One region of the Bacillus sp. 01N45 genome, then DNA from elsewhere that is predicted to be linked to it. Evidence: a T-box and tRNA genes for the amino acid it is inferred to sense, from the RefSeq annotation. Region 1 holds a T-box; the other holds one or more tRNA genes.
What was found. The T-box of region 1 lies ahead of ileS2 (isoleucine--tRNA ligase). A T-box ahead of a tRNA ligase gene usually reads a tRNA of that ligase, here a tRNA-Ile.

Region 1 (9,518 bases):
TTACCGATTACTTTCTCATTACGAGCTACTTCTAACGCTTTTAATACGTCATCACGCAGCGTCATAAATGCATCCCATTTTGTTTTTAATGCTTCCGCACCATCTAATTGTACAGCTTCTGGCATATTAGTTAATTGTACACTTTCTTCTGTTACACCCGGAATGTATGGCCATACTTCATCAGCTGTATGCGGTAAGATTGGTGTTACAAGTTTCGTCAATGCAACAAGAACATCATATAATACAGTTTGAATTGCACGACGATCTTCATGGTTTGCACCTTCAATGTATAAAATGTCTTTTGCAAAGTCTAAGTAGAATGAACTTAAATCAATTGTACAGAAGTTATGAATTGCATGATACACAGCAGCGAAGTCGTATGTTTCATATGCTTCTTTTACTTTTGTAATTAAGTCATTTAATTTCACTAACATGTAACGATCTACTTCACGAAGTTCAGCTACAGCTACTGTATTTTCACTTGGCTTAAAGTCATCTAAGTTTCCTAATAAGAAACGGAATGTGTTACGGATTTTACGATACACTTCTGCTACTTGTTTTAAAATATCATCTGAAATACGTACATCAGATTGATAGTCAACAGAAGATACCCATAAGCGTAAAATATCTCCACCTAATTGATCCATAATTTTCTTCGGTACGACGATGTTTCCAATCGACTTACTCATTTTACGTCCTTCACCATCTAATACGAAACCATGGCTTAGTACGCCTTTATATGGAGCTTTACCTGTTACAGCAACTGCTGTTGATAATGAAGAGTTAAACCAACCACGATACTGGTCAGATCCTTCTAAATATAAATCAGCTGGACGTTGTAAGTCTTCGCGCTCTTCTAATACTGCTTGGTGAGAAGAACCTGAATCGAACCATACATCCATGATGTCTGTTTCTTTACGGAATTCACCATTTGGGCTACCTGTATGTGTAAATCCTTCTGGTAATAGATCTTTCGCTTCACGCTCAAACCATACGTTAGAACCGTGCTCACGGAATAAATCTGCTACATGGTTAATTGTTTCATCTGTAATAATTGGATCACCATTCTCTGCATAGAATACAGGGATTGGCACACCCCATGCACGCTGACGAGAAATACACCAGTCACCACGGTCACGAACCATATTATGAAGACGAGTTTCTCCCCATGCTGGTACCCATTTTGTTTCCGCAACAGCTTCTAATAATTCTTTACGGAACGCTTCAATAGATGCAAACCACTGTGCTGTCGCACGGAAAATAATTGGTTTTTTCGTTCTCCAATCATGTGGGTATGAATGCGTAATGAATGTTAGCTTCAGTAACGCGCCTACTTCTTCTAATTTTTCTGTAATTGGCTTGTTAGCTTTATCATAGAATAAGCCTTCAAATCCAGGTGCTTCATTTGTTAATACACCTTTATCATCAACTGGGCAAAGTACTTCTAATCCATACTTTTTACCAACAACGAAGTCATCTTCCCCGTGTCCTGGTGCTGTATGAACACAACCTGTACCTGCATCTGTTGTTACGTGATCTCCTAGCATAACTAATGAATCACGATCGTAGAATGGATGTTTTGCAACTGTATACTCAAGTTCGCTACCTTTTACCGTTTTCACAACTTCAGCATTTTCCCACTCTAACGTTTTTGCAACTGTCTCAAATAGTTCAGAAGCAATAATATATTTTTCAGCATTTACTTTTACAATAGCGTATTCAAGTTCTGGGTGAACAGAAATACCTAAGTTTGCAGGTAACGTCCAAGGTGTTGTTGTCCAGATAATGAATTTCTCATCACCTTCTAATACGTTCTTTCCGTCTTTTACAGGGAATGCTACGTAAATAGATGCTGATTTTTTATCTTGGTATTCAATTTCAGCTTCTGCTAAAGCTGATTCACTCGTTGGAGACCAGTAAACTGGTTTCTGCCCTTTATAGATATAACCTTTTTTCGCCATATCACCGAACACTTTAATTTGTTGCGCTTCATAAGCCGGCTCTAAAGTAATATATGGGTTATCCCAATCTGCACGTACACCTAAACGCTTAAATTGTTCACGTTGACGTTCTACTTGTTCATATGCATACTCTGCACATAACTTACGGAACTCAGCAACTGTCATTTCTTTACGCTTTACACCTTTATTTGTTAAAGCTTGCTCAATTGGTAAACCGTGTGTATCCCAACCCGGTACATATGGTGCGCAGTAACCAGTCATTGATTTATAACGAACAATAAAGTCTTTTAACACTTTATTTAATGCATGTCCCATATGAATGTCACCATTCGCATATGGAGGTCCATCATGCAGTACAAATAAAGGACGACCTTTCGTATGTTCTTGTACCTTTTCATAAATATTCATTTCAGCCCACTGTTCTTGCATTGCAGGCTCACGTTTTGGTAAATTCCCACGCATTGGGAACTCTGTTTTTGGCATTAGTAATGTATTTTTGTACTCCATGCTCAATTCCTCCTTACATGTATAAAAGAAACACTTAAAAAACGGAATAAAAAAGAGACCTTCTCATCCCAAAAAGGGACGAGAAAGTCTCCCGCGGTACCACCCTAGTAGATCCTATACGTATGTATACAATCCTCTTTATATTCTTAACGCGAATATACGCCTACGCTTACTCTATTTGTTCAGCGCGGAACTCCAGGGTGATATTCCCATTATCTCCTTATCCTGAGCTTACACCATCCTCAGTTCGCTATATAAGGTATGAAAAAGGTACTTATCCCTATCTTCGTTTTTCTTAATAAATATGTTGTTTAAAATTATATGTAATAATGAGAAAAACGTCAAGCTTACACTGTTTCTTCTTTTTTCAACAGTTCATCTACTTCGTCTTCTAACTCAATTAGTTTATCCCAATCATCGTTGTTTAACATTTCAAGCTGTGTTTCTAATAACATACGGAAACGAGTGCGGAATACTTTCGCTTGTTTCTTTAGCTCTTCAATATCAAAGGCAACTTTTCTTGATTTTACTAACGCTTCGTTAATAATACGGTCTGCATTCTTTTCAGCTTCACGTACGATTAATTTTGCTTCTTTTTGCGCATTACGTTTTACTTCTTCCGCTGCTTCTTGTGCAACGATGATAGATTTGTTTAACGTATCTTCAATATTAGAGAAATGATCTAACTTCCCTTCTAATTGCGCAACTTTTTCTTCTAGAGCTTTTTTCTCACGAATGACTAATTCATAATCTTTGATAATTTGATCAAGAAACTCATTTACTTGATCTTCATCATAGCCACGGAATCCGCGACCAAATTCTTTGTTATGAATATCTAATGGTGTTAACGGCACAACGCCACCTCCAAGTAGTTATCTAAATTTCCTATTTCAATTATATCTTTTCTTCGACAAAATAGGAGGATTTCCTTCTAAAAAACCAATCATTTTAGTATACCATACAAAATTCTCCATTTGTCGCGCTTTGTTCTACCTTCTACAGAAAACAATTTACTTCGTCCATATCCTCTCACTGAAAAAACATCTCCTGGATAACATTCATAAGAAGTTTGCTCCACTGTTTTCCAATTAACTTTTACTAAACCATTTTTTATGAAAGGTTGTACTTTTTGTCTGGATATATGTAACATTTCAGCTAACATAACATCTAAACGAAGTGAAGAAACCGTTCCAGATTTCTCTCCCCACGTTTCTTGCATCTGTAGAATTTTTTCTCCTTGCACTGGTGATAAGGAGACTTTCACTTTCCCTATAGATTGTAAGTTCATCTCAATATAAGATACAACTTCTTTCGCGACTACAATTTGGGCACGATCTTCTTGAAGCAAAATATCACCACATTTTTCTCTCGTTAAACCAAGAGACATAAATGTACCTAATATTTGCCTATGTTCTAGCGTATAAAACTTGGAAGGATAGTCAATTTCCAATACTTCTACTTGAAATTCCTCTTCATTCACTACTAGATAGTCCGGATAAATGAGTGCTCTCTTACGCTCTGCATGAGGCGTTGCACCATCAAACTGTACAGCAACATCCCCTTGTCCTATTACCATAGTGACAATTTGTTGTTGTCTTGGATCAAGGAAGTCTGTTAACTTCACTTGATGGTACTCCGCTGCTCGCTTCCACTCTAACACCTTATCCACAAAGACCTCTTCATCGGGTCTGAAATGTTCATAGATGCTCATGTATTTAACCTCTTACTATAAGAAATAGTTGAATATACTTATTAAACCATTCGTAGCAAGCTTTAACGTGAAAATCGCAACGAGTGGAGAGATATCAATCATACCAAGCGGCGGAATAAATCTGCGAAATGGTTCTAAATACGGTTCACAAATACGCGCAAGAATTTCTCCAAAAGTTGATTCCTTTGCACCAGGGAACCATGATAGAAGAATGTAAATAATAAGTGCCCACGAGTAGATCTCGATAGCAGTAATTAAAACGTTTAAAACTGTTACCATGGCGTATTACCACCTCTTTATATTTGTGTCTTCTTCTTCACCGAATAACTCTGAAATTGCACCAACAATATCTACATTTTCAGGGGTACACATAAATGTTTTCGGTCCTATTTTTTGAATGTCCCCGCCTATAGCGTATACAGTACCACTTAAAAAGTCAACGATACGTACAGCTTGATCAGTAGACATTCGTTGTAAATTAATCACAACAGCTCGTCTACCTTTTAAATGGTCCGAAATCCCTTGTGCTTCCGAATATGTGCGTGGTTCTAATAAAACAACTTTTGAAGATTGCTTTGCCGTTTCAATGCTCACAACATTTTGTTTCGGTTGCGCTTTTGGAAACGCAACATCTTGTTGTTCTGGCGGATCTTGCTGCTTCTTCATGTCTGTTTGCTCCTTTTCATAACTATATTGAGCTGCTTCTTTTTCTTCCGGTGTATCAAAAAAGAAGTATTTTACTTTTGACCAACTCATAATAAGATTCTCCTTCCTTTTACGCTTTTCCTACTAAAATCGTCCCCAAACGAATATATGTAGCACCTTCTTCAATTGCAATCGTGTAATCATTAGACATTCCCATTGATAATTCTTTACATGGCGCATGTAATAATTCTAGCTCCTGCACCTCTGTTTGTAGCATACACAACTCCTTAAAACAGCGTCTGATTTCTTCCTCTTCTTCTGTAAACGGAGCCATTGTCATTAGTCCCACCACTTCAATCTTATCCAATTCTTGCAAACTTTGAATAAAAGAAACGGTTTCTTCTATTGCCAATCCTTGCTTTGATTCTTCAGATGATGTTTTCACTTGAATAAAACATTTCACTTTCTTATCAGCACGTTTTTGAATTTCTTTTGCAAGTGAAAGACGATCTAACGAATGTAAATAATCAATTTCATTAATGATTTCTTTTACTTTTCTCGTTTGTAATGATCCAATAAAATGCCAATTCACTTTTGAACCGAAATGTTCGTACTTCTGTAAGAAACTTTCATTTCTATTTTCACCTAAATCGATAATTCCAGCTTCAATTACTTCGTTTGTTTTTTCAATTCCTACCGTTTTTGTAACCGCAACGAGTTTAATATCTTGCAACGAACGTCCCGCTCGTACGCAAGATTGTTTAATTGCTTCATTTACAGTTGTTAAATTTTTTTGTACTGTCACTTGCTTTCTTCCTCCTTAAAACCTATGAAACTCAACATTCTTCCTGTCTTACCTTGATCACGACGATGAGAGAAAAATAGTTGTTCTTCACAGCTTGTACAAAGAGATGACATTACAATATTCTCTTCTTTTATGCCTGATTGTACACATAATATACGATTAATTTCTTTTAAATTAATTGCGTACTGCCCATCAGAAATTTTTTTATAAGGGACAGAGCCGTTTACTACTTGCTCTGCTGCTGTTAACACTCGATCATCAACAACGTAACAACAAGATCCAATTGCTGGTCCAATTGCAACATGAATTTCATCACTTGAAATCCCTTCTGCATTCCATTTTTGAATCATTTCCTTTGCAATCTCTTTTACAGTCCCTTTCCATCCAGCATGCGCAAGTCCTATCATACCATGTGATGGTGCATAAAAATAGAGTGGAACACAATCCGCGTAACATGATGTTAGAAGAACATCATTATTAGTCGTATAAATGCCATCTGTTTTTGAAATGCCGTCTTCATATGAATAGACGCCACTTCCTTTTTCCTGTTGTCCTACTTTTTCAACATGATGATCATGAACTTGTTCAGAGCAAATCCAGTTTTCTAATGGTTTTTGTAACTTATTTGCTAAAATGCGTCTGTTTTCATGAACGTTCTCCACGATATCATTCACATGTAATCCTAAATTCATCGCATGAAAGGAGCCCGTACTTACCCCACCATCTTTTGTCGTAAATCCAGCAGTAATGTTTCCAAGTTCTTTCCACGCTTGTAAATACAGTATACCGTCCACATATTTAAATGGTTGTCTCATAAAGTGACTCCTTTTAATTAAAATAACATAAAAAAGCATGGTACTTCCTGTCTATTTTACCATACTTTTATTTTTTCATAATGCCAACAGAAAAAAAAGAGGAATTTGTAATATTCTTTATGAAATTGTCGGTGTTTGTATTGATTCTGTTACAGAATTAACAGGATTTACTCTAACAAGTATGACATCTTCCCCAATTTTCATAATTTCCTCCCAAGGAATTACAATTTCTACATCCTTCCCAAAGATCCCTAACATACGTGCCTGTTTGGAAATAATAATAGACCCGATCTTCCCTGTGTTCATATCAATTTCAATATCTCCAATATTCCCAAGCCTTTTTCCATCTGAAATATTTATTACCTCTTTCATCTGCAACTCCGAAATTCTTATCATTTTCATCCTCTCCCTTATATATGACGAATTGAAAAAACACTGTTTCTCAAATTAACAGGAAGCACCCTCTACTAATCCCATATTATTTTCATTATATGAACACAGCTTCCCTACTATGAGCGAAGACAAACTATATTACATATAAAAAGGTTTCACCATAAATGGTGAAACCTTATCCTTGAATCGTTTTATTCATTTGTTTAATAGCTGATTTCTCTAAACGTGACACTTGTGCTTGAGAAATCCCAATTTCTTCTGCAACTTCCATTTGTGTCTTTCCTTGAAAGAAACGTTTTCGAATAATCATTTTCTCACGATCATTTAAACGCTTCATCCCTTCTTTCAGTGCTAACTCTTCAACCCACTGCTCGTCCTTTTGTTTTTCATCACTTAACTGATCCATAACAAAGATAGGATCTCCCCCATCGTTATAAATCGGTTCAAATAATGAAACTGGATCTTGAATCGCATCTAATGCAAAAACAATTTCTTCATGAGTCACTTCAAGCACTTTTGCAATATCCATTGCTGTTGGTTCTTTTGAATTTTCTGCAATCAATTTCTCTCTTACTTGTAACGCTTTATACGCAATATCTCGTAATGATCGAGATACGCGAATCGGATTATTATCACGCAAATATCTGCGTATTTCCCCAATAATCATCGGCACAGCATACGTTGAAAATTTTACATTTTGGCCTAAATCAAAGTTATCAATGGATTTCATAAGTCCGATGCAACCAACTTGAAATAAATCGTCAACATATTCTCCTCTGTTATTAAATCTTTGGATGACGCTCAGTACAAGACGTAAGTTTCCATTCACTAATTTCTCTCTTGCGCTTATCTCTCCACTTTGCATTTCACGAAATAATTTACGCATTTCATCATTTTTTAGTACGGGAAGTTTAGCTGTATCAACACCGCAAATTTCTACTTTGTTTCTCGTCAAAGTGTTCCCTCCTATCGGGAGTTGCTGTACAGTGTAAAGTATTTCCTTTGAAGGGGATTTTATGCATGCGGTTTTCTCTTCATTTTTCATTTTCGTTGTCTCTTCTCATACAACGAAAGAGAATAAGACCAGCCTAGATAACGGCTGGTCTTATTCTTTACACCATTTTATTAAATTCTTTTCGTAATCTTTTTATGATTCTTTTTTCTAAACGCGAAATGTATGACTGTGAAATCCCAAGCATATCCGCCACATCTTTTTGCGTCTTTTCCTCTTCTCCAGCAAGCCCAAACCGAAGTTCCATAATTTGTTTTTCACGATCATTTAATTGATGCAATGCTTTCATTAGAAGATGACGATCTACAGTAGCTTCTAAATCTTTTGTAATAATATCATCATCTGTACCTAATACATCTGATAACAAAAGTTCATTCCCATCCCAATCGATGTTAAGCGGTTCGTCAAAAGAAACTTCTGAACGATTCTTATTATTCCGACGCAAATGCATTAAAATTTCATTTTCTATACAACGTGAGGCATATGTCGCTAATTTTATTTTCTTTTCCGGATTAAATGTATTCACTGCTTTAATAAGGCCGATTGTTCCTATACTAATCAAATCTTCAATATTTATCCCTGTATTTTCAAACTTTCTTGCTATATATACAACTAACCGTAAGTTGCGTTCAATCAGTAACGATCTTGCTGCCTGATCTCCTTTTGGCAATTTATTCAAAAGAACTTCCTCTTCTTCTTTCGTTAACGGTGGTGGCAACGCTTCACTTCCACCGATATAATAAATTTCATCGGTCTTAATTCCTAATTTCAACAATACTTTATACCAAAGGTATACTAAATAAAATTTTAATTTCATCATATTATCCCGCCTCCCATTATTAAGCAATTACCATTTTTTGCGAAATTAACATTTTCGGATGCACAATACATTGATACTCTCCATTGGTTGACAACTGTTGTGTATTTAATCCAATCAATACTTTGCTGACTACAATAGAACTACCTTCATGATAAATTTGCACACTGTCTGGCTTAATTGCCCATAAAAATTGATTCTCTACTCCTACTGCTCTGAAAGGAATTAAGCGTAATTTTGTCGCCCAGCCAGAATCATTTTCTGGTATTTGAGGAATCTCTGTTTTGGAATAAATTTGTTCTGTTAACCAAGCTGGCAAGCAATGCTCTAATGATGAAATATGCATAATCATAACGGGTGTTTTTGTTAACGGGTCGTAAAGTTGGTTCCCACTATCAATTAAACCTGCGAGTTCTAGTTCCTCTTCAGCTAATTGAATTTTCAATTTCACAATTTGGTCATAGTGTATTTTTGTAACCTCTACGCTTTCAATACGCTTTTTAGAAAAATAATAAATTACTGGAAAACCAAAAACAACAAACAGCCAGCTAATTGGATCACCGTAAGAAATTGATTGAGATTGAACCAATCCATTTACCATTTCATTCGTTTGCAAAAAGAAATGAGTCCCAATTAACCCTCCGCCAACCATAAAGGTTACAAAGTAAAAAGTAAAAACAGTTTGTGCATAGTTTCTAAACGTTGTAAACCCAAATGCTGTATACACAATAAGTAACGAGTACAGTAGTTTCATAATTGGATGTGTCATCATAGAAGCAAAAGGAGTAAAGGCAAAAATAACAATGGTTGAACCTATAAATGCCCCTAACACAAGCCTCCATCTTTTGATCT
Region 2 (9,518 bases), 340 kb from region 1:
AATACCTGGACTAATCGCATTAAAAAACTGTAAATCTGGTATAATCCGTTGTAAAAGTGGTGTGACAACTGTTAATGCAAAAAAACCATATACAATTGTCGGGATACCTGCTAATAGTTCTAACATCGGTTTTAATACTTTCCTTGCACTGCTTGAAGCATATTCGCTTAAAAATACGGCACACGCTAAACCGATAGGAATTGCTACGAACATGGCAATTGCTGTTACAAGGAACGTTCCACATATAAGTGGTAATATACCGAATTTAGGATTTTCAAAAAAAGGTAACCATTCTTTTCCCGTCAAAAAGGAGTGTAATGGTATTTTTTGAAAAAACATCATTGTTTCATTTGCCAATGTAAAAATAATTCCAAGTGTCGTTACAATAGACACGCTAGCAATTATTTTTAGTAATAACGGAACTATTCGATTGATTCGCTGCGTTTTTTTTCTTTGTTTTGTATTTCTTTCAATCAAATTTTGTACAGAAAATGTAATTTGACTTTTGTCATTATGAGCCAAAGATGAAAACCCCTTTCCACCCTGACATTACCTTTTTATTTCTGTTAACATCCGCAGCTGTTCATTATATTTTTCTTTTGGTAATTTTACATATCCAACCTCTTCAGCGAGATTACCAACATGCTGAATCATAAACTCAATATAATTTGCTACATTCATTTTATTTCGGATAGATGCATCATTCACATAAGCAAATAGTGGCCTAGATAATGGCTTATACTTACCTGATTGAATGGTATCTTTCGTCGGAAGTACACCATTCACTTTTATTGCTCTCACCTTATCTCGATTGGCCATATAATAAGCATATCCTACAAAAGCAATGGCATTTTTATCATTCATTACCCCTTGCATAATAACTTGATCATCTTCAGACAAAGAGACTTTTTTTACAATGCGACTATTTTGTAAGATGACATTTTGAAAATAATCATACGTACCAGAGTCTACACCTGGCGCATAAAACTTCACCTGTTCACGTGGCCATGAAGAATGAATTTGTGACCATCGCTTTTCGTTTCCATCTTCACTCCATAATAGACGTAACTCGTCTACCTTCATATTGTTTACCCAAGTATTTTGGCGACTCACAACGATCGTAAGACCATCGTAAGCGACTTCAAACGGTGTAAACTGAATAGAGTTTTTCTTCATTTCATTTTCTTCCACTTGTTTCATTGCTCTCGAAGCATTATTTATATCTACTTCTCCTTTACTGAAACGATTAAATCCTCCTCCTGTTCCAGAAACACTGATAGAAATTTTCACGTTTGGATGCGCCTTTGTATATTCCTCCGCTACTGCTTCTATAATAGGGAAAACTGTTGAGGATCCATCAACTCTCACTTCTCCCATTTCATTCACAGCAAATACAGTAGACGTGCCAACATAAAGAAAACATGTCGACAGCATGAAAACTTTAATCGATGCACTTATCCATTTCACGTGTTCTTCCTCCTAGAAGTAACCGGAAATAACAGGATTACAGATATAAGAATACTGCTAAACTATTAATTCGGTTTTAATTGTTTGTAAAAGTTTTGTAAAGTTCCACAAGAATCAACATAAGGGGAAACTTGAATCCGTAGCCACCGTTCATCTTCACTGATGATTGGTCTATAAAACCGTTCTCCTTCAGAGGAGATACATACATATCATTTGTGAGATTCCTCAATTTTCCGATATGATATGCTTGTCCATTTTATTAAAACGTATGCATGAACCATAAAAAAAAGCACACTATCTTTTCAGATAGTGTGCTTTTTTTACAACTTTTTTATTCGTCATCTTGATCTTGATTTTTCTTTTTCTTTTTATTATCTATTTCCTCTTTTGAAGCTTCGCCATTTTCTATTTTTTTCAAATCAAAGTACGCGTCCATAATATCACGACTAATATATCCGTTAATACCTGATTTATCATCCACCCAAGGTACAACAACAGAAAATGCTACTTCAGGGTCTTCAAGTGGCGCATAACCTACTAACGTTAAGTTATATGTTTCTTTACGCTCACCGTTTGCCTTTCTACCTATCTCTTTATCTCCGCCATACACAGTTTGAGCTGTACCTGTTTTACCAGCAGCTTTATATGGTGCACCTGTAAAGTATTTCGTAGCTGTACCACCAGAATCGTTAAATACTTGTCTAAATCCTTCTTGAACACGTTTAATTTGTGATTCAGGCATATCAATACGATTTAGTACTTTCGGTTCCATTGAATGAACCACTTTTCCAACTTCGTCTGGTTTCACTGCCGGTTGACGAATTTCTTTCACAACTTGCGGCTGCATACGGTAACCACCATTTGCAATTGTTGAAACATATTGCGCTAATTGAAGTGGTGTATACGTATCATACTGTCCAATTGATAAATCTAATAAGAAACCTGGCTGAATTCCTTTACCTGTTTGGCCCGCTGATTCATTCGGTAAATCAATACCTGTTTTCACACCAAGTCCAAACTGTCCGAAATAATAACGCATCGTATCAAATGCTTTTTGTGGTATATCTAACGTACCACCTCTCACATATTGAACACCTGCGAGATTCATCGCCGTTTTAAACATATAAACGTTAGAAGACATTTTTAATGCTGTCAAATCATTAATAGATCCCATCGTCTTCCAAGAAGATTTTTTCGGCGTTCCTTTCAATACGATTGGTTCATCAAGTTGGTAGGAACCTGGTTGAATGGCATTTGTTTGATATCCTGTAAGTACCGTCGCACCTTTTACAGTTGATCCCATCGGATAAGAGCTTGTCATCGTTCCTAATGCGAAATCTTGCACTTTCGTTTCGCCATTTTCTTCCACTAACTGTTTCCCTGCCATAGATAAAACTTCACCATTTTTCGGATTCATCATTACAACAAATGCACGATCTAAAAGAGGTTGTCCCCCTTTATATCTCAATAAATTTTTAGTGATAATTTCTTCTACACGCTTTTGTAATTCCATATCAATTGTTAAATTCAGATTGTTACCACTTTGCCCTTTTGATACATTAATCGTTTCTAAAATATTACCGTTTTTATCTGTAATATTTCTCACTTCCGCTTTATTACCGTGCAAACTATCTTCATATTGCTGCTCAAGATAACTTTTCCCTACGCGGTCATTTCGATTATAATCACGAACAAGATAGTAATCTAGTCTTTCTCTCGGTAAACCTTCATCAGACGTTGACACCCCGCCAAGTACACTTCGGAATAAATCATCATAAATATACTTTCGATCCCAATCAACATTTGTATCTACACCCGGTAATGTTGCTAGATTTTCACTAATAATCGCGTATTCTTTTTCTGTAGCATCCTTTTTAATGACTTGTGGCGTCATCGCATATCCGCCGTCCATTTTGCTTTTAATCGCTAGCACTTCTAAATCTTTTGCGGATAATTGATTCACTTCTTCTTCTGTCACGCGATTTCGTTGACGCTCATCTACTTCTTTATCGTCAATTTTTTTATCTTTTAACTCTTGACGATCTTTATTCGTAATTTTTTCTTTAGCTTCCTCTTTGTGCGTAGCAAGCCAATAGTCTTTTTTATCGCGATCTGTTAATTTATCTGTCGGGACTTCAATCAAATCTGCTAACTTTTCCGCTGTTTCTAAGCGAGCCTCTGCAGTTGACCCTTTCATTTTTGTAAATGTAATCGTACGTACAGCTGCATTATCTACTACAGCTCGCCCATAACGGTCAAATATTTTCCCACGTGGTACAGGATTACTTATCGTCGAGTTCTCTTTCCTCTCCACTTCATTCTTATATTCCTCACCGCGAACAATTTGTACATATCCAAGCCTTACAATAACCGCGGAGAACATTAAAAACACGCAGAAAAACAGCACGTTTAACCGAAAAGGAACGTGAGTCTTTTTCTTTTGTTGTTTCTGCTTCTTGCTCATACAAACCCCCTCTACCAACAGCTATGTAATGTGAAAGGGACACCTTCATACAGGTGTCCTCACTGCTGTCTTACATCTTTTTCTATTCTAGCATAAAACAACCGAGAAGTTAACCTTCTGGTTCTGTTTGATTCTGCGCAGTCCCTTGCCTTACAACACTTGTTTTACTTGCATTTCCCTCATCATATTTGACATTTTTAACTGCAAAATAAATAAGGAAATGTCCTGCACCTAAAATACATAATAAGTAAGGTAAACTTTTTTCAGGCGGAAAGAATAATACAGCACATAAAAAACTTAAAATCGAACAAATTCTTCCTGCATTTAACCATAATTCCCGGACAACTACATACTCTACACGCCACTCTCTCGCATTTTTCGCTCTGCCAATTACATCATATGTCATGGACCCGTACGGAACGAGCAAAATAGGGTATGCAACCGCAATACACGCTGCATAAATAAGTAATTTTGCGTATGTAACGTCGAATATAACTAAAAATACGACAGCATATAAAATAATGCCTCCAAGCAAAATTGCTTTTTTCCGCCACTCTTTCTTTAACATACGAGTGACTAAGTAGTAACATACAAATGATACAGCAGAATTTACTAAGCTATATTTTCCTAAGGCGAGTTCGCTATCCGTCGCTAAATACACGTACACGGAAATCACAAAAATAAACGTTCCCTCTCTCAACCCTTGGAAAAAATGAGCACGTGTAATTCTTCCCCAATTTTTATCAATCTGCCGCTCTTTCAATACTTGTACAATTTCATACCGTCCTTCACATTCTCTCTTAGATACAAAAAAGCTTAAAATAACAGCAATTGCAAATAACACTAACGAAAGAAAGAATATGACCGTATAGCCGCTCCATTTTTCCATACGTGAAATTGTGTATCCAGCTGCTATCGGTCCAATCATGCCAGAGAAGGATGTAAGAAGTCCAAGAAACCCATTAAAGAAATCTCTTGTTTCTGGTTCTGTAATCTCAAATGTTAATAAGTTAAACGCGAGCCAGTAAAAACCATATCCGACTCCTAAAAGAGCCCCCATTAATAAAATATAGTGAGAAGCGCTTTTTCCCGCTACTAAAACAACGATAAAAAAAATAGCTAACGTGCCTACGCCTATTCGTAACAAGATTGAGCGATCAATACGCTTCGCTAATTTCCCACCTATAAGAAATGTGAGAGGCTGTAATACAACGCTGGCCAAATTATACAAGCCAAGATTCACATAATTTTGTGTTTGTTTCCATAAATAAATGTTAACAAACGTATTCGATAAAGAAATTGCGAGCGTGTATAAACCTCCAATAAGGAGCAACAACACTAAATCCCGATTCACTTCAACGTCACCAATTATATGTTTCCACTTCATACACAACTCTCCTTTACTTCATGTTCTAGTCTTCCAAAGACAAGCCCAATTATGTAAAAGGAAGCATAGAAAAAAGCTAGGAGCATTCTCCTAGCTTTTTCTATCGTTATTACAATTATTTTGCTTCTTGGTAACGTTTTTCAGCAGCGTTCCAATCTACAACGTTCCAGAATGCACCGATGTAGTCAGGACGACGGTTTTGGTAATTTAGGTAGTAAGCATGTTCCCAAACATCTAAACCTACAACTGGAGTTTTACCTTCAGTTAGAGGAGAATCTTGGTTTGGCGTGCTTGTTACTTCTAGCTCACCATTGTTTACTACTAACCAAGCCCAACCAGAACCGAAACGAGTTGCGCCAGCTTTTGCGAATTCTTCTTTGAATGCATCGAAGCTACCGAATTTCGCTTCAATTGCAGTTGCAAGTTCGCCTACTGGTTGTCCGCCGCCGTTTGGAGATAAGATTGTCCAGAAGAATGTATGGTTAGCATGTCCGCCACCATTGTTACGTACTGCTGTACGGATTGCTTCTGGTACTTCGTTTAAGTTTGCAACTAATTCTTCTACGCTTTTGTCAGCTAATTCTGCATGACCTTCTAAAGCAGCGTTTAAGTTTGTAATGTAAGTGTTATGATGTTTTGTATGATGGATGTTCATTGTTTCTTTGTCAAAGTGAGGCTCTAAAGCATCATACGCATAAGGTAAATTTGGTAATTCGTGTTTTGCCATTGTTATATTCCTCCCAGTTTATGTATTGCCACTTAAGTGACATACAACTTCATTCTACCCTAATTGCCATAGGGTGCAAACAAATAAATCACATTGTCTTGCTATCATTAACGTAGCAAAAATCCCACTTCTTTTCAATTAAAATGCTCATATATTCCGTAAAAAAAGCTCCCTTCTACAAGGAAGCTTCCCACTGACATAATAAACATGCGAAATGGATATGGACCCTGTAGGACTCGAACCTACGACCGGACGGTTATGAGCCGTCTGCTCTAACCAGCTGAGCTAAGGGTCCACAATTATGTATGTAACAACATATCAAATAAAGGAATTCCTATCGGATATATCCTTTAAGAAATGTAAGATAAATTTACCATATGGCAAAGAAAAGTGTCAATTGTATTTTTCTCATATAAAAGAAGAAAATTAATAAAAAGAAATTTAGTTATCTCCACTATATGTAAATATAATATATCTTGAGATTCTCTAGATTCCTACGTTACAATGATTTTATACATACATAAAGGAAGTGAATCTATGTCCATATTTACCCAATTAGCAAAAAGCGTATATTCGCCTAAAGATATGGCGTTATTCCGTTTTCAAAAAATCGGAAAAACCATTTTGTATATTATGCTACTTTGTCTAATCACTACTATTCCAAGAACATTCTTTTACGGCAGCTTTATTCAAGATAGTGTTACCATGGTAAATCAAGCAATTGAAAAAGATTTACCTGATTTTAAAATCGAAAACGGTGAACTAAAAGCAGATATTGAACAACCTATTCTAAAGGAAGAAGGAGATGCTCTTTTCGTATTTGATCCCAATACAACAGATATAGAAACATATCAAAACAAAACTGGTTTATTTATTTTAAAAGATAAAGTAGTTTCTATAGGAAATGGTCAAACACAAACATACTCCTATAATGATTTATTAGGGACATCTCTTGAGAAGAAAGACTTGCAAGATTTCATTTCTGTATTCGATAGTATTTATCCAATTTTACTAGCTGTTATCGGCGTGTTAGTATATCTATTCCAATTGTTTATTACTTTCTTAGGAATTACTTTACTTGCGTTTATAGGTTCTGCTATGAGCGGTCAACGTAAATTATCTTATAAGCAAGTATGGACGTTAACTGCATACAGCTACACAATTCCAACAATCTTCTTTATGATTATGGATCTATTCAAAATTGTTGTACCTGGTTCAACATTCATTTATATCGCAGTTGTTTTAATTGTTCTTTACTTAACGATTAAAGAAGTTCCAAAACCGAAAGAAAAATAAAAACGAAAAAATGCCTAAATAGGCATTTTTTTTTTGGACAAGCATATATTCCTAGCAAAGGAGTGAAGAATATGAAAAGATTAGGTATATTCTTATTCGTGCTTGTTCTTGGTTATATATTTTATTACGATATAAAAATCGGCACTTTACCGATGTTAAGTTCATATAAAAAAACAACCGCTGCCCAAACGATAAAGCAAGAAAATACAGATACAAAACAAAAGAAAGAGAACAAAGCAGAAAAAGAAACAGATGTAACTTATAAAACAATCGAAGTCAAAACAGGTGAGACAGTTCTTTCTATTACCGAACAAATCAATAAGAAAAAAATCCCTTCCATTGAAAAGGTAATTGATGACTTTAAACAACTAAACAAAAGTACATCTGCTACAAAAATACAAATTGGAAAGTCTTATAAATTCCCGTTATATCAATGAGCAATCACTTAATCCTTGTCAATTACATAAAGGCGCTGATACAATAGTAAAAGTGAAACCGAGCACTTCGGTTTCTATAGCCCTGTATCACGTATACTTTCATTGATATGAGGGACTAAATAAGAAACTTCTTTTATAAGGAGAGCGATCTATTCGTGAATGAAATGACTCATCGTACAAAAACACGTCCAGTTAAAGTCGGTAATTTAACAATTGGCGGTAATAATGAATTAATTATACAAAGTATGACAACAACAAAAACACATGATGTTGAAGCAACAGTTGCTGAAATTAAACGTTTAGAAGAAGCTGGCTGTCAAGTCGTCCGTGTTGCTGTTCCAGACGAACGCGCAGCAAATGCTATTGCTGATATTAAAAAACAAATCAACATTCCACTTGTTGCTGATATTCATTTTGATTATCGTCTTGCTTTAAAAGCAATTGAAGGTGGCATTGATAAAGTACGTATCAATCCAGGTAACATTGGTCGTCGCCATAAAGTAGAAGCTGTTGTAAATGCAGCAAAAGAACGCGGTATTCCAATCCGTATCGGTGTAAACGCAGGTTCATTAGAACGTCACATTTTAGAAAAGTACGGATACCCAACTGCAGATGGTATGGTCGAGAGCGCCCTACATCACATTAAAATTTTAGAGGATTTAGATTTCCACGATATTATCGTATCTATGAAAGCCTCTGATGTTAACTTAGCAATTGAAGCATATGAAAAAGCTGCTCGTGCTTTTGATTACCCATTACATTTAGGTATTACAGAATCCGGAACATTATTTGCCGGAACTGTAAAAAGTGCCGCTGGTCTTGGCGCAATCTTAAATAAAGGCATCGGAAATACACTACGCATTTCATTAAGTGCTGACCCAGTTGAAGAAGTAAAAGTTGCGCGTGAACTATTAAAGTCATTCGGTCTTGCATCTAATGCAGCAACACTTATTTCTTGTCCAACTTGTGGTCGTATTGAAATTGATTTAATTAGCATCGCTAACGAGGTGGAAGAATACATCTCTACACTAAAAGTACCAATTAAAGTTGCAGTACTTGGTTGCGCTGTAAACGGTCCTGGTGAAGCTCGTGAAGCTGATATCGGTATTGCCGGTGCACGTGGAGAAGGATTATTATTCCGTAAAGGGCAAGTTGTTCGTAAAGTACCAGAAGAAATAATGGTAGAAGAACTGAAAAAAGAAATTGATGTAATTGCTGCTGAAATGGCTGCTGAACGAGAAAAAGAAAAAGAAACACAAGAACAATAAAAAGAAGGTTGCCACAATATTTGTGGGCAACCTTCTTTTTTACGTAAAAAAGCTCGTCAGTTATGTAACCGACGAGTTCTTATTTTGCACATTTTGGACAACGGCCATATATTTCAAACTTATGACCGGTTACTTCATAACCGTTAAAATCTTTATTCATAAAATCCATCGGGCAGGAAGTAATCTCTTTCGTTCCCCCGCAATCTAAACAAATAAAATGATGATGATGTTCCATAATAGAACATGTAAAACGAAAATGTTTTTCACCATTTAATTCCGTTTGTTCTAAAACACCGATTTCAGCAAACACCGTTAAGTTACGATAAATCGTATCAAAGCTAAGACCTGGATAATCATCCTTCATATGCTCTAAAACGTCTTTCGCCGTTAAATAACGATTGTGAGCTGCAAATAACCTGAGCATTTCTTCCCTTTTCCCCGTATGTTTGTATCCTTTATCTTTCATTAGGCG

Region 2: it has a tRNA-Ile gene. The T-box ahead of ileS2 (isoleucine--tRNA ligase) is inferred to sense a tRNA for this amino acid. The anticodon was not compared.

What each region holds. Positions count from the first base shown of each region.
Region 1 is NZ_JBFTQW010000001.1:203,055-212,572, forward strand. Features, by position in the region: gene ileS2 (isoleucine--tRNA ligase) at 1-2,468, opposite strand, end outside; T-box leader at 2,540-2,764, opposite strand; gene divIVA (septum site-determining protein DivIVA) at 2,816-3,322, opposite strand; gene AC1DMU_RS00955 (YlmH family RNA-binding protein) at 3,412-4,179, opposite strand; gene AC1DMU_RS00960 (YggT family protein) at 4,195-4,458, opposite strand; gene AC1DMU_RS00965 (cell division protein SepF) at 4,465-4,935, opposite strand; gene AC1DMU_RS00970 (YggS family pyridoxal phosphate-dependent enzyme) at 4,955-5,629, opposite strand; gene pgeF (peptidoglycan editing factor PgeF) at 5,626-6,444, opposite strand; gene AC1DMU_RS00980 (YlmC/YmxH family sporulation protein) at 6,562-6,840, opposite strand; gene sigG (RNA polymerase sporulation sigma factor SigG) at 7,013-7,792, opposite strand; gene sigE (RNA polymerase sporulation sigma factor SigE) at 7,950-8,669, opposite strand; gene spoIIGA (sigma-E processing peptidase SpoIIGA) at 8,689-9,518, opposite strand, start outside.
Region 2 is NZ_JBFTQW010000001.1:543,583-553,100, forward strand. Features, by position in the region: gene pstC (phosphate ABC transporter permease subunit PstC) at 1-522, opposite strand, end outside; gene phoX (phosphate ABC transporter substrate-binding protein PhoX) at 550-1,467, opposite strand; gene AC1DMU_RS02890 (peptidoglycan D,D-transpeptidase FtsI family protein) at 1,799-3,931, opposite strand; gene AC1DMU_RS02895 (MFS transporter) at 4,041-5,318, opposite strand; gene sodA (superoxide dismutase [Mn]) at 5,434-6,045, opposite strand; tRNA gene AC1DMU_RS02905 (tRNA-Ile) at 6,267-6,340, opposite strand; gene AC1DMU_RS02910 (DUF1189 domain-containing protein) at 6,583-7,341, shown strand; gene yqfZ (protein YqfZ) at 7,413-7,778, shown strand; gene ispG (flavodoxin-dependent (E)-4-hydroxy-3-methylbut-2-enyl-diphosphate synthase) at 7,943-9,046, shown strand; gene AC1DMU_RS02925 (Fur family transcriptional regulator) at 9,126-9,518, opposite strand, start outside.